DNA from 4 places in the Chitinophaga pinensis DSM 2588 genome. Region 1 is predicted to be linked to each of the others. Evidence: riboswitches for the same ligand, from Rfam matches in the RefSeq annotation. Region 1 holds a riboswitch; each other region holds the start of a gene.

The links. A riboswitch is a leader RNA that binds a small molecule or an ion and turns the genes downstream of it on or off. The one in region 1 is predicted to bind cobalamin.
Region 2: linked by a shared signal. The riboswitch ahead of CPIN_RS19570 (DUF5074 domain-containing protein) and the one ahead of CPIN_RS29945 (DUF5074 domain-containing protein) in region 1 are both predicted to bind cobalamin.
Region 3: linked by a shared signal. The riboswitch ahead of CPIN_RS22175 ((2Fe-2S) ferredoxin domain-containing protein) and the one ahead of CPIN_RS29945 (DUF5074 domain-containing protein) in region 1 are both predicted to bind cobalamin.
Region 4: linked by a shared signal. The riboswitch ahead of metE (5-methyltetrahydropteroyltriglutamate--homocysteine S-methyltransferase) and the one ahead of CPIN_RS29945 (DUF5074 domain-containing protein) in region 1 are both predicted to bind cobalamin.

What each region holds. Positions count from the first base shown of each region.
Region 1 covers NC_013132.1:7,648,693-7,654,932, forward strand. The annotation lists gene CPIN_RS29925 (thioredoxin family protein) at 1-109, opposite strand, end outside; gene CPIN_RS29930 (thioredoxin domain-containing protein) at 412-642, opposite strand; gene pdxR (MocR-like pyridoxine biosynthesis transcription factor PdxR) at 1,157-2,575, shown strand; gene CPIN_RS29940 (hypothetical protein) at 2,932-3,690, shown strand; cobalamin riboswitch at 3,834-4,026, shown strand; gene CPIN_RS29945 (DUF5074 domain-containing protein) at 4,452-5,558, shown strand; gene CPIN_RS29950 (PKD domain-containing protein) at 5,637-6,240, shown strand, end outside.
Region 2 covers NC_013132.1:4,895,514-4,901,753, forward strand. The annotation lists gene CPIN_RS19565 (STN and carboxypeptidase regulatory-like domain-containing protein) at 1-897, opposite strand, end outside; cobalamin riboswitch at 966-1,176, shown strand; gene CPIN_RS19570 (DUF5074 domain-containing protein) at 1,339-2,391, shown strand; gene CPIN_RS19575 (TonB-dependent receptor) at 2,615-4,627, shown strand; gene CPIN_RS19580 (YncE family protein) at 4,630-5,781, shown strand; gene CPIN_RS19585 (hypothetical protein) at 5,796-6,240, shown strand, end outside.
Region 3 covers NC_013132.1:5,557,217-5,563,456, reverse strand. The annotation lists gene CPIN_RS22180 (HoxN/HupN/NixA family nickel/cobalt transporter) at 9-833, opposite strand; gene CPIN_RS22175 ((2Fe-2S) ferredoxin domain-containing protein) at 845-1,210, opposite strand; cobalamin riboswitch at 1,354-1,554, opposite strand; gene cbiB (adenosylcobinamide-phosphate synthase CbiB) at 1,606-2,559, opposite strand; gene CPIN_RS22165 (pyridoxal phosphate-dependent aminotransferase) at 2,538-3,566, opposite strand; gene CPIN_RS22160 (cobyric acid synthase) at 3,563-5,041, opposite strand; gene CPIN_RS22155 (cobyrinic acid a,c-diamide synthase CobB) at 5,071-6,240, shown strand, end outside.
Region 4 covers NC_013132.1:8,138,377-8,144,616, reverse strand. The annotation lists gene CPIN_RS32065 (acyl-CoA thioesterase) at 1-386, opposite strand, end outside; gene CPIN_RS37775 (cysteine-rich CWC family protein) at 404-646, opposite strand; gene metE (5-methyltetrahydropteroyltriglutamate--homocysteine S-methyltransferase) at 797-3,106, opposite strand; cobalamin riboswitch at 3,266-3,476, opposite strand; gene pepT (peptidase T) at 3,715-4,959, shown strand; gene CPIN_RS32050 (MotA/TolQ/ExbB proton channel family protein) at 5,079-5,792, shown strand; gene CPIN_RS32045 (biopolymer transporter ExbD) at 5,820-6,230, shown strand.

The DNA of each region.
Region 1 (6,240 bases):
TCCAGCTACCATTTGTGAAATTGATCTCCTGCGCAAACACTCCACTATTAAATACGAGAAACAGCACACTGGTGATCAAAATTTTACTGCTTAATCTAAATTTTAACATGATACTAACTTTTTAATGACTCCTGACAGACGCCGGCATATGCCCATCCTGATAAGAACACCGTTAGCCATTATCTCGCCGGATATTTACAACAAATATAATTGTACCTATCCGCAACGACCATGACAGATTTTCCCTTTTTAATGCCTGTTTTTCCCTTTTCTCCACCACTGCTTCCTTCAACCCGTCCAGCAATAACCGCGATGATTACCATCACATTCCTGTCAATCCAACCTGCCCCAACACGACAAAGCGGCCCCTCATCATGAAGGACCGCTCCGCCTGCAACACACAGATAATACTTACTTCAGATCATCTATAGATGCACCAAAGTTAATATGCAGCACATTCCCGTTCGCCAGCACCAATGCCGGTACAGATTTCACACCAGCCGCATCAGCATCCTTCACTTTTCCCTTCTCTGTACCCAGATGCACCACCTCTACCTGCTCAGCCAGTATTAATTGCAAAATATCCTGTTCAGCACTCACACAAACCGGACAACCCGCATGATAAAAAACTGCTTTTCCCATTTTACTTAATTTTAAAATTTAGATATGATGTTTAAATAATTCACCTTCATCATTCGCCTTATAATTCGCTCCCATAACTCTCCCCCTCCATTCGCTCCCATAACTCGCCCCGATAACTCACTGCCATAATTCGCTCCCTAAAATCGCTCCCATCATTCACTCCCATCATTCGCTCTCACACTCCCCCTCCCAATTACCCTCAACCACCCTACCGCCCACCTTAGGCGCTTTTGCTGCGGTTTCAGATGCCTACGCGGACCTTAGCCCGTCCCCTGCATCCAGCTACCCTCCCCCAAAGTCTCCACCGCACAGCCCAACTCCCACCGCCCAATCCTCTTAAAAACGGGCGTCAGTCCGCTAGGTATCTGAACCACAGCAAAAGCAGCCACCCCAAACTCCCTCCACCACCCTTAAAAACAACTATCAATCCACAGCAAAGACAAACTCTTCCACAAAACTACCGTACATTTGGCCCATCAATCTGATACAGTTTTCACAAAAACAACTAGTCCAGATGCTAAGACCCTGGCAATTAGAAATACAACTCGACACTACCGCCGACAAAGCAATCTACCTCCAGATCGCCGACGCGATTATCAAAGACATTCACTCCGGCCGACTAAAAGCCGGCGATGCCCTCCCCGGCAGCAGAAACCTCGCGCAACTACTACATGTCAACAGAAACACCGTAGTAGAAGCATTCAACGTACTGATCAATGAAGAATGGGTCGTATCCCGCGAACGCAAAGGCATCTTCGTATCTGCAGTACTCCCAGCCCTTATCCCGAAAAAAGACAGTAACCACCCGCCGGCAGAGAAATCAGCAAAAGCACAAGGTCATCATATCAATTTCGACGACGGCCATCCAGACAGTAAAATCGCACCTATCACCGAACTCGCCAGAGCCTACCGCCAGATCTTCAACCAGAAAGCCCGCTGGCAGATGATGGGTTATGGCGATGAATATGGCGATACCGACTTCCGGAAAGCTATTGTCCAGATGCTGAACCAACAGAGAGGACTAGACACCCATGAACACGCTATATGCATTACAAGGGGCAGTCAGATGGCCATGTACCTGGCCACCCAATGCCTGATAGAAAAAGGAGATTATGTAATGGTAGAAAATCCGGGCTATAAACCCGCCTGGCAAACAGTAGCAAACGCAGGAGCCAAACTCCTGCCTGTCAGCGTGGACAAAGACGGACTGATCATAGAGGAAGTGATCGCTCACCTGCAGGCCCGTAAAAAGATCAAAGCGATCTATACCACGCCGCACCGGCAATATCCCACGACCGTGACCCTCAGCCTGCAACGAAGACTGGAACTGGTGAAATTATCCAACGAATACGGATTCACTATCATTGAAGACGACTATGACAATGAATTCTGCTTCGGATACCGCCCTGTCCTCCCGATTTCCAGTTTCCCTGAACTGAAGAACTATATCTATATCGGCACCATGAGTAAAGTCGTAGCCCCTGCATTACGCATCGGCTATCTCGTCAGCAATAATCCGGAATTGATCGAAAAAGTAGGAACACTGCGAAAGATCATCGATGTACAGGGAGATACAATCATGGAACAGGCCGTACTGCAACTGATCAAAGACGGCACTATAAAAAGGCATATCAGAAAAGCCACCCATCACTACAAAGCCAAAAGAGACTTCACTGCAGCACTGCTGGAAAAACAAATAGGTGATAAAGTGAGTTATACACTTCCTGAAGGCGGACTTGCCTTCTGGCTGACCCCGGAAAAAGATATCAACTGGACTGAGGTATTGGACAAACTAAAAGTCAAAGGCGTCAGCATCATCCCTCCCGACACTTATAGCATCGATCAACCTGTCAACGGTCTCAGACTGAGCTATGGGTCACTTTCAGAAGAACAGTTGACCGAAGGGATCACCCTACTGGGTAAGTATCTCTGATGCTGCCAGATTGACCTGATTTACGCGTCATAGGGAGATCCAGTATAGATGCGTCGTATATACGCCGTATATAAAGCATGTATATATCGTATCAAGCCTATTTTTCAGAAAATGAGGGGCATTCAGGACAATCAAACCATAACATTATAATAGTCAACACAAAACACATACACTAGCTTATAACTACGGGCCAATTTACTTCCGGAATTCCGAAACTACGAGCACAAAACACTGTCAAAGTGACGTAGTTTTCCCGAATGAGAAATACCAGGGAAACACGCTATACGTTGCATAGAAGAATAATTTACCTTGCAGTGGAAAAGATCCATTTCTGTTAACTACCCACAAACGAACTTATGAAAAGAGTATTCATCGCCATCTTATTACTGGCCACCAGTTTTGTGGCAGTACAGGCACAGGAAACAACAGCTGAACATCAGAAAGTAATTGCCGAATTTATCAGCAACGTAAAACAACAAAACAAGGAAGCACTGGCTGCTAAAGTAGCATTCCCCCTAAGAAGAGATGCACCTATCCCACCGGTAAAAACAAAGGAAGAATTCCTGGAGAGATATAACGAGATCTTTGATGAATCACTCATAAAAGCAATCGTCAATTCCAAACCAGATAAAGACTGGATAGCAATGGGATGGCGTGGCATAATGCTTGAACACGGTAAAGTATGGCTGGATGATAATGGTAAACTGATTGCAGTGAATTATCAATCCACTATTGAAAAAAGAAAACAAGCCGCACTGATCTCCAGCGATAAAAAAGAACTGGACAAATCAGTCAGAAAATATAAACGACCGGTGTACCTGCTGGAAACACAAAAGTTCCGCATCAGGATCGATAATATGGGAAAAGACCAGTATCGCTATTCTTCCTGGAAATTACAAAGCAAGATGAATGAGACGCCTGACCTCGTAATAGATGGTGGCAAAGTTGTCTTTGAAGGTACAGGTGGTAATCATTACTACGAATTCGTCAACAATGGCTACACCTACGAATGCGTATTCACCGTATTAGGCGAAAAAGAGGCTCCGCCAGCCCTTGTAAAGATCACCAAAGACGGTAAAGAACTGCTGTCGCAAAATGCCACTATCATCAGATAGCAATCAGAACTTAAAAAATTATAAAAAAAACGTCCTGCCAACAGCGGACGCTTTTTTATTCATACCACAAAACGGAACGCACATTTATTGTGACTTCTCCCATCTCCTGTATGGCTATCACCTAATTCTTAATTCTTTTCCGTACTTTCGCTCCTGCAAATGGTTGCCCGCACTCCGGGCATTAAAAGGGAATCCGGTGCAAAACCGGAGCTATCCCCGTAGCTGTAACCTGAGTATCATTTCGGTTCTCTCTTTGCCACTGTCTCGCCTCAGGCGGACGGGAAGGCCACCGGAACATCAGGGAGCCAGAAGACCTGCCCCTTGCAACTTCATTCAAGCGCTTTCGGGTGAAAGGCGAAGAGTGTAGCCTGTAAAGGTTCTATATTCTTTTCTGGTGTTTATTTACCCCCTTTGCGCATACTGCATTAGCTGTCGTGTGTGTGATGTGATTGTTATATGTATGCTCCTGTGCCACTATCTGTAGCAAACAGGCATACATATACGCCATGTTACATGTACACCGCAATTGTTGCCGTGTGTAATGTGATTGTTGATTCGTACGCCCGCCTATGCTGCTAACAACAGCTGACAGGCATACGTATGACCATATCACATACATACCGTGTGTGTAAGAGATGATTGATACGTATTCCCACCTATGCCGTTATCAACAGTAGACAGGCATACGTATGACTACATTTCAAACTCGGTCGCATCATTGAATGAAGGGTATGGATGTGCTTAATCACTCAACCCTTTATATGAAAATCAAACATTACCTGCTCGTACTCGTAGCACTACTGCCTTTACTGCACGCATGCAGAAAAGATGAAACAGAACAACTGTCCCTGCCCGCTATCGCAGCTAACAATGCCATCGCTGCTACCGGTTTCGCGAACGGCTTCTTTATCGCCAATGAAGGCTGGTACGGACACGGTTCCGGTGACCTGCACTTCTACGACTACAGTGCCGATACCCTGCGACTCAACATTTACGCAGCCGCAAACCCCGGCAAAACATTAGGTGGCGCTACCAGTACTTTACAGTTCGCCACTACGTTCAGAAACAAAATGTACATCGTTGTCAAAGCTGGCGGTCCGCTGGTTGTAACAGACGCTAACACCATGGTGGAAACAGCCCGGCTGACGACTATGCCCGACAATGACGGACACGCCTTCCTCGGACTTGACAGTACCAAAGGCTTACTCACCACCAGCGGTGGCGTATATCCGATTGCCCTCCCCGGACTCACTGCCGGCGCCAAACTGCCTGGTATCAGCAGCTATAGCGGCGATATGATCAAAGCAGGCAATTATATCTTTGTACATGCACAAACAGAAGGTATCGTCGCCTACAACGCTTCCTCACTCACAGTAGCACGTTCCTTCGGTACGGCAAACCTTTGTTTTGCACTGGGTAAAGACGGCGCAGTATATGCCGCTAACACAGACTCCCTGATCCGTATCAACTCCACTACCCTGGCACGTAGCGCCGTTAAACTGCCATTCTCCACACCATCTCCATGGGGGGCATGGCGCCATTCCGCGATTACGTCTTCTACGACAGACAGCAGCATTTTTATCGTACGTAACAATGGCTTCATGGGTGGCACCACGCTCTATCGTTACGTTATCGGTAACACCGCTTCACTGTCTACACCGTTCATTACACTGCCATCCGGACAATACTTCTACGGCGCAGGTACTGCCTACGACAAGAGTAACAATACACTCGTCGTAACCACCGTCAATGGGCCATTTACCGGTAGCGTTAACACGGTCCTCCGCTACAACGCAAGCACTGGTGCACTGATTAACTCAAATGTCTTCAATGGCTGGTACTTCCCTGCCATGCCCGTATTTCATTAACTCATAAACCCTCCGTGTTTCTTCATCACCTGATAGAAGAGACACGGAGTCATTTACCATTTAACAAAAAAGATTATCATGCGAAAAATTCTACTCGCTGCAACAGCGATTACGCTTATCATCAGCAGTTGTTCGAAAGATGAAGATGTACAACAACCGCCTGCCGAAGCGCCTAAAATCACCATTACCACTCCCGACGGCGGTTTCGCGGTGGATAACAGGAAATGGTTCAAAGTAAACCCCGCCGTAGTAAGCGATTCCGTCTCTACCACCTACACCTGGGTATTGAATAATGATACCATCAGTACAGCAAAAAATCTGCTGTATGCATTCGGTGATGCAGGCACCTTTACGCTCACCTTTACCGCAAAAAATAACGCCGGCAGCACACAGCAACAGATTACTGTAAAAGTGACGGGAAAGACGTACACAGGCGCTGTAACGGTGTTTGATTACTTCCCCGCGCCAGGACAGTTCACCAACGGTCTGCCTCCCTGGGAAGAAGGTAACACAGATAAAGAAATGATCGCAAAAGCGCAGGAACAGCTGAATACAAATGGCATGATCTCCCTCGGTGGCTTCGGCGGTTATGTTGTACTCGGAACAGATCATACGATCATCAGCAAAAAAGAGGAATATGATTTCCTCCTGAAAAGTAATGCCTTTCCTAACTGGTCTGAAG
Region 2 (6,240 bases), 2.8 Mb from region 1:
GAAATGTCCGCCTACTATATTAAAGACGCCGGCTACCTGTACCCACTTGACAGCTTTCTGGTCAATATTGAAGATGCCGGCTATTTCGACACCACTCAGACCGGCGGTATAGCCACCTATCAGGTTCATGGAAAATTTATTTACCACCTGCGAACCCAACTTTCCATGTGTGCCTAAAGCAGGTAAGAGGGAGTATTGATAGGGTTGGCGGGTAAAGAAGTCACTCAGGTTCAAACTCTGCATCCGCTGTTTGGAAGACAGGAAGAAACGGCCAAAGAAAGTCTGTTCTACATGTGTATGTTGATTGACGTCTACTATTGATAATTGTATAGGGGCTGCGGGTTTGATAGTGGCGTTCATTTCCTGGTCATGCCCGCCAGGTACCAGCATGATGGTGTCGCGGTACAGTTCCTTGCTGACGGTCAGCATGGCCGCGGTTCTTTCCTTTTCACGGAGACGCAGCCTGAAATACCCCTGATCATCGGTTAGGGTAGAGATCAGCTGTACGCCTTCATAGACACTGGCATTCACGATAGGACGCCCGGTGGTGGCGTCTTTGATTTGTCCGCTGACTACATACCACTTCTCTTTTGAAGAGGTGCCGGGTTGTATAATGATCTGATTACCGATCTCGCGGAACTGGAAATTGCCCTGAAACAATATGTCGAGCACTTGTTTGACAGAGCGATTGCTGACATTGACCGTCACCAGGCTATCATCATGAATAAATTCCTTGACATAAGAGAAATGGAAATCCCCCTGCATACTGATATCGTCCAGTACAGCAGCCAGGGGTTTGCGGTCTGCGATGACTGAGACGGTTTTGTTAAGCAGGCTTTGGGCATAGCTGGAGTAGCTCCCGAAGAGGAATGCTACTATCAGAAATAGTTGTTTCAACAGAACAGTTTTGAATTTGCGGCAAGATACTACGTATTTTTCTTTTTGGATATTTACTGCTCATACAGTAGGTTTGTGCCGCATTTGGTTTCGCCTGAAGGCGAATTAATAGGGAATCCGGTGTAACTCCGGAGCTATCCCCGTAGCTGTAATCCTGTATCGCAATACGCGTTCGTTTTTTCCGGTATACTCTTCAAAGCCACTGTCCGCCCCAGGCGGAACGGGAAGGCCCGGGAAAAGCAGGAGAGCCAGAAGACCTGCCAGTTGCAACAGCTATATCGTGTCTTCGGGTGAAAAGCGCTGATGTTGTAATAGCCTTTAGGCTTATTTCAAGTAGTTTAAAAGTCCGCTGAAGATATGCCCCAAATAGACGGTTTGACTGCCGTTTAGTAAAAATTATTGTCCAGACTAAACTTATCTATTGTAATAAAAATTCGATGTATGTATAAAAATTTACGCCTCTGGTTATTAGGTGGTCTGTTACTAGCCGCTGCCTGTAAAACGGATGATGATGTAGTCATCCCATCAAAGTATGGCACCGGCTTTCTGATGGTAACGGAAGGTAACTATGGTACAAGAGCAGGGGATCTTAACTTCTTTGACTATGACAAGGATACGGTAATAGAATACGTCTACAGCGCTGAAAATCCCGGTAAAACATTAGGTCCGAATACCAGTACCATGGAGTTTGGTACCGTTTATAATAATAAAATATATCTTGTTGGTAAATACGGCGCTCCAATGGTCGTGCTGGATGCCAAAACATTAAAAGAAACCAATCGTATCGAGTCTTTGCCGGGCGATGATGGCCGTTCATTTGTCGGTGTGGATGAAACAAGAGGTTTGCTAAGTACCAGCACCGGCGTTTTCCCCGTAAACCTGACTAACCTTACGCTCGGCACGGCCATTCCAGGGGTAACAGGAGAAGTAACAGATATGTTCAGAAGTGGCAATCATATTTTTCTCCTGTCTGTGAACGATGGTATCGTGGTACTCAATACCAATGACTACAGTGTCGCAAAGAAACTCGGTACAGCAGTATCTGGCTTTGTACAAAGCCAGGACGGTAGCGTATGGGCGGCTTCGAAAACACAGCTGAAAAAGATCAATGCCGGTGCATTGTCTGTAGACAGCATCACCACCAATTTCCCGGTGTATTACAATGAATTTACCTACAATAGCAGCTCGATGGTAGCATCTACCACTGAAAATGCGATCTATATAATCTCCGGTAACAATAAAGTCTATAAATATCTTCCGGGACAGGCAGCATCTCTGAATACGCCATTTATCACATTGCCTTCAGGACAGTACTTCTTCGGAAAGGGTATCTGGTTTGATCGTATCAGAAATATACTGGTGCTGAACAGTAATGCGAATCTGTATGGCGCTGATATTAATAACCAGCTGTATATACATAGTGCGGCAAATGGCGCGCTGCTGCACGCAACGAGTTACAAGGGGTATTTCTTCCCGGGCATGATAATCAATTAGGAATTAGGAATTAAGAATTAAGAATTGGTTAGCCTTCCAGAAGAAAGGACGTTCCTAATATCAATATGGGCCGGCGTGGTATTCAGCTTAGAATGCACCCGAGGCGTCAATAAATGATAAATTCTTAATTCTTAATTCTTAATTCTTAATTCTTAATTCTTAATTCCTAATTCTTAATTCCTAATTCTTAACTGGGAGCTTTTGTAGTTAAAACAACATTTAATTGACTTACCGTCTTCTTATACTTCTTTCCTTTCTGCCGCTATCTCTGTTTGCACAGGATAAGGCGAAGCCGGCATCCGCAGCAGCAGTACCAAAAGATACTGCTGCTGCCCGGATGCTACAGGGCGTTACCATTTTTTCCAGTAAGAATAATTCCGTTTCTCCTGTACAGACACTGAGCGGTGTTGCGCTGGAGAAGATGAATAGCCTGTCTGTGGCTGACGCCGTACGCTTCTTTTCAGGGGTACAGCTGAAAGATTACGGTGGCTTAGGTGGACTCAAAACCCTGAACGTACGCAGTATGGGAACGAACCATGTGGGCGTATTTTATGACGGTATACAATTGGGCAACGCGCAGAACGGTACCGTGGATCTGGGGCGTTTTTCGCTGGATAATATAGAACAGATCGATCTTTATAATGCGCAGAAAGGCGCTATTCTTCAACCTGCAAAAGGATTTTCTGCAGCTTCCTCCATTTATCTGCAATCCAGGAAACCGATTTTTCATGAAGGAGAAACCACGCATGGCAAAGTAGCTATTAAGACCGGTTCGTTCGGTATGGTCAACCCCTCGGTACGACTGGAACAAAAGATCTCCAGTAACCTGTCAGCAGTTATCAGCAGTGAATGGCTGCATGGCAATGGCCGGTATAAATTCAGGTACACCAATGGTACCTATGATACGACCGCTGTCAGGGAAAATGCCGGTATAGACGCTTCCCGCGTAGAAGGGGGGCTCTACGGGCAGTTTAAAGACAGCAGTACCTGGCACGCGAAAGTTTATTATTACAATTCCACCCGCGGACTGCCTGGCGCTATTGTCAGTAATAAGTTCTATAACGGGCAACACCAGTGGGACCGCAATCTGTTTGTACAAACCTCCTACAACAAGAAATTCGGCAAGCGGTATACCATGTTGTTGAATGCCAAGTATATGTATGATTATGTACGTTATCTTGATACATCGATCATTACGGATTACGGTCCGCTCATGAACCGCTATCGCCAGCATGAATATTATATTTCCTCCGCTAACCAGTATAAACTGACTTCTTTCTGGGATGTGGCGCTTTCGGCGGACTTTCAGCTGAATGAAATGACGGCTGTTAACCTGGACCATTTCGCGATTCCTACCCGTTATACGACCCTGGCTGCTGCAGCTACGCAATTGCATCTCGGACAAGTGGAAATGCAGGGAAACCTGTTGGCGACCTTTATTAACGAAAAGACAAAGTTATATAGCTCCGGACATGACTACAGTGCATTAAGACCGACGATCCTGGTGTCCTGGCAGCCATTCCGGCTGGAAGACCTGAAACTGCGCGCTTTTTATAAGAGCATTTTCCGGATGCCGACCTTCAATGATATGTACTACAGTACCGTCGGCAATCCAGATCTGAAACCGGAGCATACCCGGCAATATAACGCCGGAATAGGGTATACCCGCAATTCCAAAGGCTTCCTGCAATTCTTCTCCTTACAGACCGACGTGTATTACAGTCATGTGAAAGATAAGATCGTAGCGGCTCCGGGCCGCAACTTTCAGTGGATGATGCAGAACATTGGCGGCGTGGATATCTATGGGGCAGATGCCAGTGTACAGCTGTCCCCCAGATTGCTGAATCAGGTACAAACGGACTTCTCCGTGAAATATACCTATCAGAAAGCCCTGGATGTGACGGATCCGCAGGAGGTCAATTATAAAGACCAGATCGCCTATGTACCCGTACACAGCGGTTCCTTTATTGCACACGCTTCCTGGAATAAATGGGATATTAATTATAGCTTTATATATGTCGGGGAACGTTATTTCCTGAATACCAATGTACCCTTGTACTACCTGGAACCATGGTATACCAGTGATCTGTCAGTATCCACCAGCTTTCTCTTTAAGCATAAGCTGATCAAGCTGACGGGAGAACTTAACAATGTTTTTAACCAGTATTACGACGTTGTAATCAACTACCCGATGCCGGGGCGTTATTACCGTCTGACCGCGAGTATAAATTTCTGATAATGCGAATTTTATCCAAGCTCACATCATGCCATAGTTTGTTGTTGCTGTTATTGGCAGCAATTGCAGGATTGAGCGCCTGCCGTAAAGGCAACGGCATTATTCCCGGAGAAGAAACACAGGTAGGAGAACCGGATACCCTGCGAAATGGGTTCTATCTGCTGAATGAAGGGAATATGGGCATGAACCTGTCTACCCTGGACTATTACGACAGAAGTACAGGTATCTACAAAAGTAATATTTACAGTCAGATTAATCCTGGCGCCACCAAGGAACTGGGAGATGTGGGCAATGATATCGGGATCTATGGCAGTAAGCTGTATGCGGTGATCAACATGTCAGATAAAGTAGACGTACTGGACGCGCATTCCGCTAAGCGCATCGGTCAGATCAGCATCCGGAACTGCCGCTATATCACTTTCTATAAAGGAAAGGCTTATGTGAGTTCCTATGCCGCTACTATTGGTGATGCGAGTGCCGGCGCGGGATATATTGCTGAAGTAGATACGGCGACTTTTCAGATACTGCGTACGGTTACCGTAGGGCGTCAGCCGGAAGAGATGGCGATTGTAGGAGATAAGCTGTATATCGCTAATTCAGGAGGGTATAGTCCGCCGAGATATGAGCGGACGGTTTCCGTAGTTGATATGAATACTTTCAAAGAGACAAAACGCATTGATGTGGCGATCAACCTGCATCGCGTTAAAGCGGATAAATACGGCGATGTGTATGTAACTTCCCGGGGAGATTATTATAACATCCATTCCAAGTTGTATGTGATCGATACACAGAAGGACATTGTGAAAGACTCGTTTAACCTGGCCGCCAGCAACCTGGCAATAGCAGGCGATTCGGCTTATGTCTACAGTGCGGAATGGAGTTATATTACGAATAAGAATACGGTGAGTTACGCTATTATCAATGTTAAAAATGAAACCAAGGTAACGGATAACTTTATTACCGATGGGGTAGATAAGGAGATCAAGACGCCCTATGGCATCGCGATTGATCCGGAAAACGGCGATATTTATGTGACAGATGCGAAAAACTATCTGTTGCCAGGCACGCTCTATTGTTTTAGCAAAGCGGGCAGAAAGCGATGGAGCGTAACAGCGGGTAATATCCCTGCACATTTTGCATTCATACCGAGATAACTTAACCCATTATTATGCGACTGAAAGAACTATTATTTCCTGCTGTATTTGCTGTCATCTGTTTTTCCTGTAAAAAGGACAGCGGCGGAGGTGATGAAGGACCCAAGATCAGGCCTGTAACACCCAACAGCGGCCGTTTTATCAGCAAGGTATTTGAATACTCTCCTGCGCCGGGGCAATTTATCGGAGAGTCGGCGGGAACGCCGGAAGGGGCGAACAGTATTGTCGGCACCAGAAGCGGGCTGATATCACTGGGTGCTTATGGTGGCTATATTGTATTCGGATTTGATCACTCGATCCTGAATCAGACTGGCGCTGATCTGGCTATTTATGGTAATCCGGTTCCTGAACCGAGGCCCTGGTCAGAACCGGGGGTGGTGATGGTGAGTCAGGATGAGAATGAAAATGGTTTGCCGGACGATAACTGGTATGAACTGGCGGGATCCGGATATGTAACGC
Region 3 (6,240 bases), 2.1 Mb from region 1:
TTTGATCCTTAACGTGGGTCTGTCTCATTGGCGATCTCCTGTTTGGCGTATCTGTGCCGCAGGTAGAGCTCCACGTATAAAGATATAATGATACTAATAAAAACGAGTCCGACAATATTATTCTGGAAATCATTTAGTTCCAGGGACTCGTTCCAGGCGCTTGCAATTTTATACATAGGAATGGCAAAACACATGATCGTGATCAGCACATTCAGTTTAAAACGATGACTCTGGATCTTTTTCTGATCGAAGGTCTTGAGTAACTTGCTCAGCAGCAGGGAATCGCAGGTACCGGTGATGATCAGTCCCAGTGAGAATACCACGCCGCCCATGATAGCATAGATCCATTGATTAGAGACGGATACGGCATAACCGAATGCAGCGATCTGGGAGGAGGTATCAAAGATGAACCCGAATATGATACCGGTGATGATAACGGTAAACGGATTCAGACTGTTACTGAAGGTTTTGGGTAACAGTCGCTTACGGAAACTACCTGTCTGTGTACTGTCCTTGCGGGTCAGATTGATCAGGTTAGAAATACCCATAAACAGGAGCATCACGGAAGACAGCCATTCCACCACGATATCCAGTGCAGGAGGCATTTCGAAGTTATTCTTCAGTATACAAAGGAAGAGGGCTATGGCGGTGACCATGATCCCATGTCCGAAAGTAAAGAGTGTGCCTACCCATCTGGTCCAGATACTTTTATGGAGATGCAGACGGTAGGTATATCCGTCGATCACAGTAATATGATCGGGGTCCAGTCCATGACGTAAACCAAGTACGGCCAGGACGATAAATCCGGTCAGATCCTGTTGTAAGATGTTCATGTGCCGGGGTTTTATTCGTTTGGCTGAGGGCTTTTGAGCGTAAGCGGACTGGATGCTACCTCTTCAGCTTCCGGGAAATGCACATGTTCCAGTACCAATTCATTTTTCAGGAGATGTTGCGTCACGATCTCGCGGGTGGTATCCAGGTTTACATTTTTATACCAGAGACCTTCCGGATGCATAAAGATCATTGGTCCCCAGGTACATTGTCCCAGGCATTTGGTACGAACAGTGTGGATTTCGTCATTGAGGTCATGCTCTGTGAGGTGCGTTCTGAGCTGTACCGTGTTTTCATCAGCGGCGTTGTTTTTATTACAGGTGCCTCCATTACAGATAAAAAGGATCTTCTGAACTTTAGTCAGATCTTTAATTGCCATACGACTCGTTACTTTTGATTAATACATTAATTACCCGTTAATGATTAAACAAGACCTCAGCAAAAAGATAGAAAACAGGAAGCATGTATACCGGACGGCATACGTGCATTACGTTCTCCCATGACTTTTTTCCCGAAGTGTTGGATAAACATAGTTTGTTGGCAGGTCTTCTGACTCGTTCTACTCTTAACGCCTTCCCATCCGATTGGGGATTACGACAGTGGCACTGGTTAAAAGCTGTTACAGAACTTACAGCAGCGGGAACTGTTTTGGGTTTTCACCAAATTCCCTTTTAATTTCAGCCGGCTTTGGGCCGGACGAAAACCAAGAAACTGGCTCAAATGTAGGTAATTATTTGCTCTTTTTAGCAGGAGAATAGAACAGCGTGCAGTCAATCAGGTAGTTACGGCGTATATTATATAGGTGGCGACTATGAGTAAAACGCTCAGGAATGTGACAGCATGATTGATATACATGACTTTGCGCAGTTCTTCGTGGGCAATATCCCGGGGGTGTTCACCAATATAGGGTTTGACTACTAATTGTCCATGGTAGGTATTTGGCCCTCCAAAGCGGCAGTACATAATACCTGCCAGGGCGGCTTCCGGGTATCCTGAATTCGGACTGGCGTGCTGGTGGCCATATCTGAAGATGTAGGTCAGTCCCCGTCTGCTGAAGGCTACCAGTACCATGAGCAGTGCTGTGATACGCGCCGGAATGAAGTTGGCCACATCGTCCAGTCTGGCGGCAAATTTCCCGAACCAGAAATATTCCTCTTTTTTATACCCGATCATGGAATCCAGGGTGTTAATCATCTTATAGGTCATCATAGCCGGTAATCCGCCAACGGCGTAATAGAAAAGGGGCGCAATGACTCCGTCGCTCAGGTTTTCTGAGAGGGTTTCAAAGACGGCAGTTCTGATCTGGTTTTCGCCGAGGTTTTTGGTTTCCCTCCCTACGATCCAGGAAAGGCGTTTTCTGCCCGCATCCAGTCCCTGACTACTCAGTGCGTCAAAAACCTCGCGGCCTTCCTGTAAGAGGCTTTTATTGGCTAAAGCAAAGAAGACGAAAATGGAGGTGAACAGGTAGTAAAAGGCGGGTGTCTGTATTCGCAGTAACCAAAACTGCATGCCGGCAAAGAATAGCCAGCAGATAGCACACAGTAAGACGCTCAAAATCATCCCCTTCAGGAAACGGCCTTTCCCCCGGTTGAGTGTTTTGGTACCAAAGCTGATCAGATGACCAAACAACCTTATCGGGTGTGGCAGCCAGCGTGGATCTCCCAATGCCAGGTCCAGCAGATAGCCCGCCACTAAGGGAATAATGATTAAGAGATACTGCTGATCCATGCCTGAATACCTTTTATAAGTAGCTGATTTTCTTCCGGTCTTTGTGTGGCGACCCTGAAATGTTGTGGACTAAGGCTTTTGAAATTGGCCGCATCCCTTATCAGCAAACCTTCATTTTCCAGTAAGTATCGTTTAAGGTCAGCCGCAGTACCGGTGTTTGTCCGCGAAAGAAAGAAATTGGTCTGGGTATCCCTGACCTGTATACCTTCAATATGCTTCACCGCAGCCATCAGGTCCAGCGTGTCTTTCCGCAGGTCCGCGATAGGCAATGCCAATGCATCCCTGTGCTGTGCGATATAGAGTCCGGCTTCAATGGCCAGGGCATTGACAGACCAGGGCATTTTAGACGCGAGTATCTGTTGAATGATAGTCGCGTTACTGAGGATATAACCCAGTCGTAAACCCGGGATGGAATATGTCTTGGTGAGTGATTTTATAATAATAAGATTGGGCAACTGATCGATAGCGCCCACCATAGAGATGATTGCTTCCGTAAAATCTACATAGGCTTCATCAATCACGAATATCGTCTGCGGGTGTGCACCCAGCAATTCCCGGATCGTTTCAGGGTGTAATACTGCGCCGGTAGGATTATTCGGATTACCAAAGAATACGAGATCTGACGTGAAGCGGGTAGCGGGATGTAGTTCATCGTAAGGGATATAACTGATGCTGAGGTCATTCGCCTGACAGGCATCTTCATATTCTGCGAAGGCTGGTATAGCGATAGTAACTGATTTTCTGCGAAATGCGTGGGCTACCAGGTAGAAAGCTTCCGTTGCACCATTGGTGACCAGTACCTGCTCAGCGCTGAGTTGGTGCCAGTCGGCCAGTGCCTGTTGCAGGCGTTGTGCATTGGCTTCGGGATAGTTGTTCAGTTTATAGAGACAATCAGTCAGGTGCTGGCGTAATCCGCCGGCCAAGCCTTCGTAGTATACATTGGAACTAAAATCGGCTTTAACAGGATAATTGAACAGGTATCTGTCGTCTCCGTGCCCGTTGATCATGACTGTGTCTTTAATTGTCTGTAAATATATGCCATGTCGATGTGTTCGCGTAGGTGTTGTGCCAGTTTATCGTATTGTTCCTCTTTAAAGGCGAGGTAATCAAACGGTGCACCGGATGACTGTGTCGCATGATCTTTCAGCAGATCATCCACAACTGTCGCATTATCCAGGATGCCATGTATGTAGGTGCCCCAGCAGTTATCCGTCAGCTGATATCCGTCAGCGTGCCCGTTTAAGGTATTATTCAGCGGACGTGCTTCTCCGCTGGTACTGGTGAGTCCCATATGGATCTCATAACCTTCACAGGCTGTTGACTGCCCTTTATAGTAGAACCTGCATTGTTCAGTGATTTTATCTTCTGTCAGCACAGTGCTTACGGGCAGGATACCCAGTCCGGGCATGGATTCAATCGCACCTTCCACATGATGTGGGTCTTCCACGACGGTTCCCATCATCTGGTAACCACCGCAGATGCCGATAACAGTCTTGCTATTTTTATGCGCTTGTACGATGGCTTTAGCTACGCCGTTATTTTTGATATCAATCAGGTCAGCAATGGTATTCTTGCTGCCGGGAATGATAATGATGTCCGCTTTTTCTATGTCAGCGGGATTGTTACTGTAGAAGAGGTGTACGCGTTCGTCTCTTTCCAATACGTTAAAATCGGTAAAATTGGAGATCCTGTTGAGTAGTACCACTGCAACATTGACCTTGCCGGAAGCCAGTTTGTTGTGTTTGTGTTCCAGTCCGACGGAGTCTTCTTCCTCAATATAGATATCCTTTCTATACGGCACTACGCCTATCACAGGTATGCTGCAAAGCTCTTCTATCATGGTTCTGCCGCTTTCGAATAAGCGGGCGTCTCCTCTGAATTTATTGATGATAATACCTTTGATCAGTTGTTTTTCTTCCGGTGTCAGTAAGGCGATAGTCCCATATACACTGGCAAATACACCGCCCCGGTCGATATCTGCCACCAGGTAGACATCTGCGTTGGCGTGCAGGGCCATCCGCATATTGGTAATATCCCGGTGTTTCAGATTGAGTTCGCTGATACTGCCAGCCCCTTCCATCACAACAGGATTATGCAGCTGATAGAGTCTGTCATAAGCGGCTTTGGATGCTGCGAACAACTCCTGTTTATTGTTGCCCATAAAGTAATCATAGGCCGACTGACTGCCGACTGGTTTACCCAGTAACACGACCTGTGAAGCTTTATCACTGGTAGGCTTCAGCAGCACAGGGTTCATATCCGTACTACAGGGAATACCACAGGCTTCTGCCTGTACGGCTTGCGCGCGGCCGATCTCAAAACCGTCCGGCGTAGCATAGCTGTTGAGGGACATATTCTGTGCCTTGAATGGTGCAGGATGATAGCCATCCTGTTTGAAGATGCGGCAGAAACCCGTATTGATTAGACTTTTACCGACATCAGATGCAGTGCCGGCAAACATGATGGACTTTAGTCGCTGCATAAGAATACGAATGTACTATCTTTGGCCGAATGAAGCCTCAGTTTTTAATTGCAGCACCCAGTAGTAATTCCGGGAAAACAACCATTACGCTGGGCTTACTACGTCTCTTACACAAGCGGGGAATGAGCGTACAGCCGTTTAAGTGCGGTCCTGATTACATTGACACAAAACATCATTCCTTCGCCGCACATAAAACCAGTGTGAACCTTGATACCTTCATGATGAGCGAAGCGCATCTGAAAGAAGTGTATGGGAAATATGCAGGTGATGCAGATGTGGTCATTACCGAAGGTGTTATGGGACTTTTTGACGGTGCGGACCGTATGAAAGGAAGTAGTGCGGAGATTGCTATGGTGCTGGAGCTGCCGGTGATATTAGTGGTCAATGCCAAAGCAATGGCTTATTCCGTAGCGCCGCTGATCTATGGGTTTATGCATTTTCATCCAGGCGTGAAGATAGCAGGGGTGATTTTCAACTTTGTCAATACAGAGAGTCATTACCAGTTCCTGAAAGATGGTTGTGCCGATTTAGGTATTGCCCCGCTGGGATATGTACCAGCAAATGAACATATTAAAATACCGTCCCGGCATCTGGGGCTGGCGATATCTCCGGAGAATGACTATGAAAGTATTATAGAGGCGGCCGCAGCACATATCAGTCGTACTGTTGACGTGGATCTGATACTGGAGATGACACAGAGACCTGATCCTGTTCATACACCGTTTATTCGTGTAGAGAAAGGAGGCTTGCCGATTGCAGTAGCCAGCGACGAAGCGTTTAACTTTACATATCTGGAGAATCTGGATGCCTTGCGTAATGCAGGAGAGGTCAGCTTCTTCAGTCCTTTACATGACCCTGTGATGCCGGCAGCTGAGATATTGTATCTGGCAGGTGGTTATCCGGAATTGTATTTGGAGCAGTTATCGGCTAATATGACTATGCGTGAGTCCGTGCGGGCGTTTTGTGAAAATGGAGGAAAGGTGATCGCAGAATGTGGCGGGATGATGTACCTCGGAGAGAGCATCGGAGATAAGGAAGGTCTGGAGTATCCGATGGTAGGTTTTTTAGGATTGAAGACGACGATGCAGGGAGCGAAGTTGTCATTAGGGTATAGGATAGTGGAGATCGGAGAGAAACGGTTTAAAGGGCATGAGTTTCATTATTCTGTTAGTGCGGAGACGGAGGCATTGGAGCGGATA
Region 4 (6,240 bases), 490 kb from region 1:
GTCAGTACAATCTTTGTCGGACGTTTCTGATCATCGATCGCAACAAAAGTAAAGGAGCCTGAAATGGCCTTTTCCCGGTGTGTATTGTACATCTGCTCCACGAAAATATCCACCTCTACTTTCAGACTGGTAGTACCTACATGTACGACTGTTCCTACTAATTCTATGATCGTACCATGAGGGATCGCCATTTTAAAATCTATCTTGTCACTTGACACGGTGACCATACGCATACGGCTGAAACGGGTCGCTGTTATAAATGCTGCTTCATCCATAAGCTGCATCGCTGTACCGCCAAATAAAGTATCATAATGGTTCACTGTGTTAGGAAATACCGCTTTGAATATCCGTGTAACGGATTCGGCTATCTGTTTTTCGTATGCCATATCGTTGTTCTACTAATTTATCTTTTAAACCGCAGGGAGAATAATTGCAGCAGGCGTTCCTTAAAGCGGGTTTGCCTGTAACTCTTTTTCATGTCATTCAAACATCCGGCACATAAACATCCGGAATAAGCTTCGCCTATAAAGGCACGCTCTTCTTCTGTCAGCGTTACCTGCTGGCACTGGCAGCGAAGGATAGAACCAACGCGGCACTCAAAAGCTGCATTGCAGCGTGGGCAGGTAATGGTTTCATGACAAGCCATGCGTTAAAGTTACGAATCATAATCTAGTAAACAGGAATAGATTCCTAAAGTGCTGGCTATGTGCATCTTGCAGATAATACAAAAGTGCAGCAGGAAATCCTGCCGCACTTCATTGGTTTGAATAATGGATAAATGGTTATCTGGTAATGTTTATACCATTGTCTGAACCGCTACACGCATGTTGCGGGCGGCAGCTACCATGTTGCGTAATGCCTGCTCTGTTTCCGGCCATTTACGGGTTTTAAGTCCGCAGTCCGGATTCACCCATATATTCCGTGCCGGCAACAACTGTATAGCCTTTTCCAGCAGTTCTGTCATTTCAGCTACGGTAGGCACGCGTGGTGAGTGAATATCATATACGCCTGGTCCGATCTCATACGGATAATGGAAAGTGGAGAATACTTCCAGCAATTCCATCTGTGAACGCGATGTTTCTATGGTGATCACATCTGCGTCCATTGCAGCAATATTGCTGATAATATCATTGAATTCTGAATAACACATGTGCGTATGTATCTGTGTGGCATCTTCCACGCCGGAAACTGATACACGGAAGGCTTTTACAGCCCAGTCCAGGTAAGATTGCCAGTCCGCCTGACGTAATGGAAGCCCTTCTCTGATAGCAGGTTCGTCCACCTGTATTACCCGGATGCCTGCCTGTTCAAGATCCACCACTTCATCCCGGATAGCCAATGCTATCTGTAATGTGGTTTCAGCACGTGGCTGATCATCTCTTACAAAAGACCATTGAAGAATGGTAACAGGGCCTGTCAGCATTCCTTTCATCGGTTTGTTTGTCAGCGATTGTGCATAACTGCTCCATTCAACTGTCATCGGTGTACTACGTTGCACATCGCCATATATCACCGGTGGTTTTACGCATCGGGAACCATAGCTCTGTACCCAGCCGTTTTTTGTGAATACAAATCCTTCCAGTTGCTCACCAAAGTATTCCACCATGTCATTACGCTCAAACTCTCCATGTACCAGTACGTCTATGCGCAGGCTTTCCTGTAACTGTACAGAATCCTGTATGGCTTTACGAATAGCTGTATCGTATCCTTCTTTTGTAATATCTCCTTTTTTCAGATCGGCGCGTAGCTTTCTGATATCTTCTGTTTGCGGAAAAGAGCCGATTGTCGTTGTAGGAAACAGCGGCAATTGCAATACTTCTTCCTGTGCTTTCTGACGGGCAGTGAATATGCTTTTACGTGCTGCATCTGCAGGCGTCAGGGCTGCCAGGCGCGCTTTAACAGCTGGTTTATGAATAATAGCAGCTGTTGCTCTTTCCTGCATGGTGTGCTGGTTTGTTTGCAGCAGCAATTCATCATGACCATTCAGAATATCTTTCAACGCGATCACTTCATACACTTTCTGTTTTGCAAAAGCCATCCAGTTTTTGATCTGTGGTGTAAGTACGGATTCGTCTGTTTCCAGTTCAAGATCATAAGGTGTATGCAGCAGTGAACAGGAAGTCGCTATGAGTACTCGTTCTCTTCCAAGGGCTGCAATCGCCTTATTAATCAGCAGGAGGGACGTATCGTAGTTGTTTTTCCATATGTTACGACCATTCACAACACCTACAGAAAGTTGTAAACCGGCAGGTAAAGCCGCCAGTAAAGTATCCAGTTGTTCCGGCGCTCTGACCAGGTCTATATGTAAAGCATCTACCGGCAACTGTGTGGTCAGGGCTGTATTATCCTGTAATCCGCCAAAGTAGGTAGTCAGCAGAAGTTTCAGTGCAGGAACTGCTTTTCTGATCTTCGCATATGCCTGCAGGAAGAGGTCCTGTTGTGCCGGTGTCAGGTCCAGTACAAGGGTAGGTTCATCTATCTGTATCCAGGTAGCGCCTGCCTGGTAAAGTGATTGTAATACTTGGATGTATACCGGTAATAGTTTATCCAGCAAGGCTGGCAGCTGTAAGGATTCCTCTTTTATTTTTCCCAGGAGCAGGAAGCTGACAGGACCTACCAATACAGGTTTGGTATGGATGCCGATCGCCTGTGCTTCTTTGAATTCTTCCAGGCATTTATTGTACAGCAGACTGAATTCCTGTGAAGCATCAAATTCAGGTACCAGGTAATGATAGTTGGTATCAAACCATTTAGTCATTTCCATGGCCGTTGCATCAAATCCGTTTTTCTGATAGCCACGTGCCATCGCGAAATACAGCTCCGGACTGCTCGGTGTAACAAGACTTTCCTTTAATGCCTGGAAACGGGCAGGTATAGCGCCGGTCATGATACACATATCAAGTATCTGATCGTAATAAGAGAAATCATTTGAAGGAATCAGGTCAATTCCTGCCTGATGTAATGTCTCCCAGTTCTGTCGGCGTAACTGTCTGGCGGTAAGCTGTAATTTTTCAAGGGAGATCTTTCCGGTCCAATAGGCTTCATTGGCCTTCTTCAATTCCCGGTTGCTACCAATACGCGGATAGCCAAGAATGTTGGTTTGCATACTTGCATGTTTTTAAAGGAGTGAAATAATAGGAGACTTACTGCAGGTATGCGATACGGGAATGAGAAGGGCAGGGACAGGCGGCAGATCGCTGACGGGATGTCAACAATAGAGTGCCGGCGCTGATAACCTGATGACTGCTCCATATTCGCGAAAGCATACATCAATCTGTCTGTGGCAAGTATCCTGGCTTGTAACAGTTATGACCGTCCTTCTCGTCTGTACGTCTGCAGACGTACCCGACAATGGACATATGCCGGCCATAACCCGGGAGGTTACTTACAGTTGCGCGTCAGCCCGTGATTTACACACGGTTCCTTTTTAATTCCTTCTTTTTTACCGGAAGAACACCGCAAACAGTTATTGAGTGGCATTTAAGTTCCACAACAATATAAGTAACCTTGTTTATTTTCTGTGCAAACTTAGTATTGTGGAACAAAATTATTATAAAGTATTTTTATTTGGTGTTTTGTTCTTATATAGATCTTCATGTAGATGATTGTACTGTTTTGGATCAGAATTGCGATTTAAACAGTGATTTTTTCTGCCGGACATAGAAAACGGGCTGTACTTATTTGCCGGAATCCGAAATTCCTTACGTTTGCAATATGTTCAATAATTATAAATACACGGTAACTGAGCGCTTTATGCGCTATGTACAGATAGATACACAATCAGATCCACTCAGCAAGACCTTTCCTTCCACAGAAAAGCAGAAAGATCTTGGCCGCCTGCTGGTCAGCGAGTTACAGGAAATGGGCATCAAAGATGCCATCATGGATGAACATGGTTATGTGTTTGCCACGATCCCCGGTAATACAGATAAACAGGTGCCTGTTATCTGTTTCTGTTCTCACATGGATACCTCCAGCGATTGTAGTGGTAAAGATGTAAAACCAATTGTTCATCGTCAGTATGACGGAGGCGATATTGCTTTGCCGGAAGAGGGTACGGTGATCAGAGCTACCGAGCATCCTTACCTGGTTTCTAAAAAAGGAGATGATATTATTACCGCCAGTGGAACTACGCTGTTAGGTGCAGATGACAAAGCAGGTGTAGCTGAAATTATGGATGCCGCACAGTTCCTGCTGGCACATCCTGAAATCAAACATGGCGATATCCGTATCCTGTTTACACCGGATGAAGAGGTAGGGCGTGGTGTGGAAAAACTGGATATGCAACGCCTGGGTGCGCAGTTTGGTTATACATTAGATGGTGGTGAACGTGGTTCACTGGAGAATGAAAGCTTTTCTGCAGATGGCGCAAAGATCACCATAAACGGTGTTAGCGTACATCCGGGTACAGCCAAGGATAAATTGGTGAGTGCCATTAAGATAGCCAGCGAAATCGTGGATGCGCTTCCGAAAGACAGTCTGTCACCCGAAACTACGGAAGACCGTCAGGGCTTTATTCACCCGGTAAGGATACACGGTATCGTAGAACATGCGGAGATCGATTTTATACTGCGTGACTTCATAACGGCTAAACTGGAAGATCATGCCGCCTTCCTGCGTAATATTATGAATACGGTGATGGCCCGTTATCCACAGGCCAGCGCCACCCTTACCGTTACACAGCAATACCGCAATATGAGAGAAGTGCTGGACCTGCATCCGGAGGTAACAGCTAATGCAGAAGAAGCCATCCGACGCGCAGGGGTAGAGCCTTTAAGGCTGATCATCCGTGGCGGAACAGACGGTTCCAGACTCTCTTTTATGGGTTTACCCTGTCCGAATATCTTCACTGGTGAGATGGCCCTGCACAGCAAAAATGAGTATGTGAGTATCCAGGACATGGAAAAAGCCGTGCAAACTATTGTCCATCTGGCACAGGTTTGGGAAGAACGTAGCTAATTAGTTCGTTGATTGGCAATATTTTGCCGGAACATACGTTAAATGTTTACCATATTATTGGTATCTTCCTCCCTTGTTGCATTTGAAATATATACTTTTGCAAGGTTAAAAATTTATTCATGCTCTTAGGACTCGTTACATTATTACAGGATTCTCTATTACAGCCAAAGGCAGACACCGTTGCCACAGCGGCTACCGCGGCAGCTGCCGATCAGCAAATCAGACTACTCGACCTGATCGCTAAAGGTGGTGTGCTGATGATACCTTTAGGTATCCTTTCCGTGATCGCTGTTTTCGCTTTCGTGGAAAGATATCTGACCATCTCCAAAGCCGGTAAGCTGGAAGATAACTTTATGCCCATGATCAGGGATCATATCTCCAATGGCAATATCTCCGCTGCCCGCTCTTTGTCAAAAAACACCAACAGTCCTATAGCACGTATGATCGACAAAGGGGTACAACGTATAGGTAAACCTATCGAAAGTATCGAGAAATCCATGGAGAATGTAGGTAAACTGGAAATCTATAAGATGGAAAAGAACCTGGTGATCCTGTCTATTATCGCAGGTATCGCTCCGATGTTCGGATTCCTGGGTACTATCGCAGGTATGATCCAGACGTTCTTTAATATCTCTATCACGTCCGATATCACCCTGGGCACGATTGCTGGTGGTATCTACGTAAAGATGATCACTTCCGCTACAGGTCTGATCATCGGTCTGGTAGCCTACATCGGTTACAGCTTCCTGAATGCACAGATCGATAAGGTGATCAATAAAATGGAAGGCGCTTCAGCAGAGTTCATTGATATTTTGCAGGAACCAACAAGATAAATCATTGATCATCTGTAATTGTAAAATATGAATTTACGCAATAGAAGAAACAAGCGGCATCTGGAGCTGCACAACGGCGCACTGAATGATATCCTGTTCATTCTGTTGCTGTTCTTCCTGATCGTATCTACGCTGGCCAATCCGAATGTGATCAAGCTGACATTGCCCAAAGCAAAGAGCAATACGAAAGCAAGACAAACGGTGGTAGTCAGCATCAATGATAAAAAGGAATTCTTCGTAGGGACAAACAAGGTGCCTTTCGAAAGCCTGAAACAGATGCTGATCCCTGCACTCGGACGTGAAACAGTGGATCCGACCATTGTTATCAACGCAGAAAGAACAGTGCCGGTGGAAGAAGTCGTAAAAGTGATGGAAGTAGCCCGTGAAATCGGGGCAAAAGTGGTATTGGCAACTGCCAATCCACAGAGTAAAGGGTAATAAAACAAGG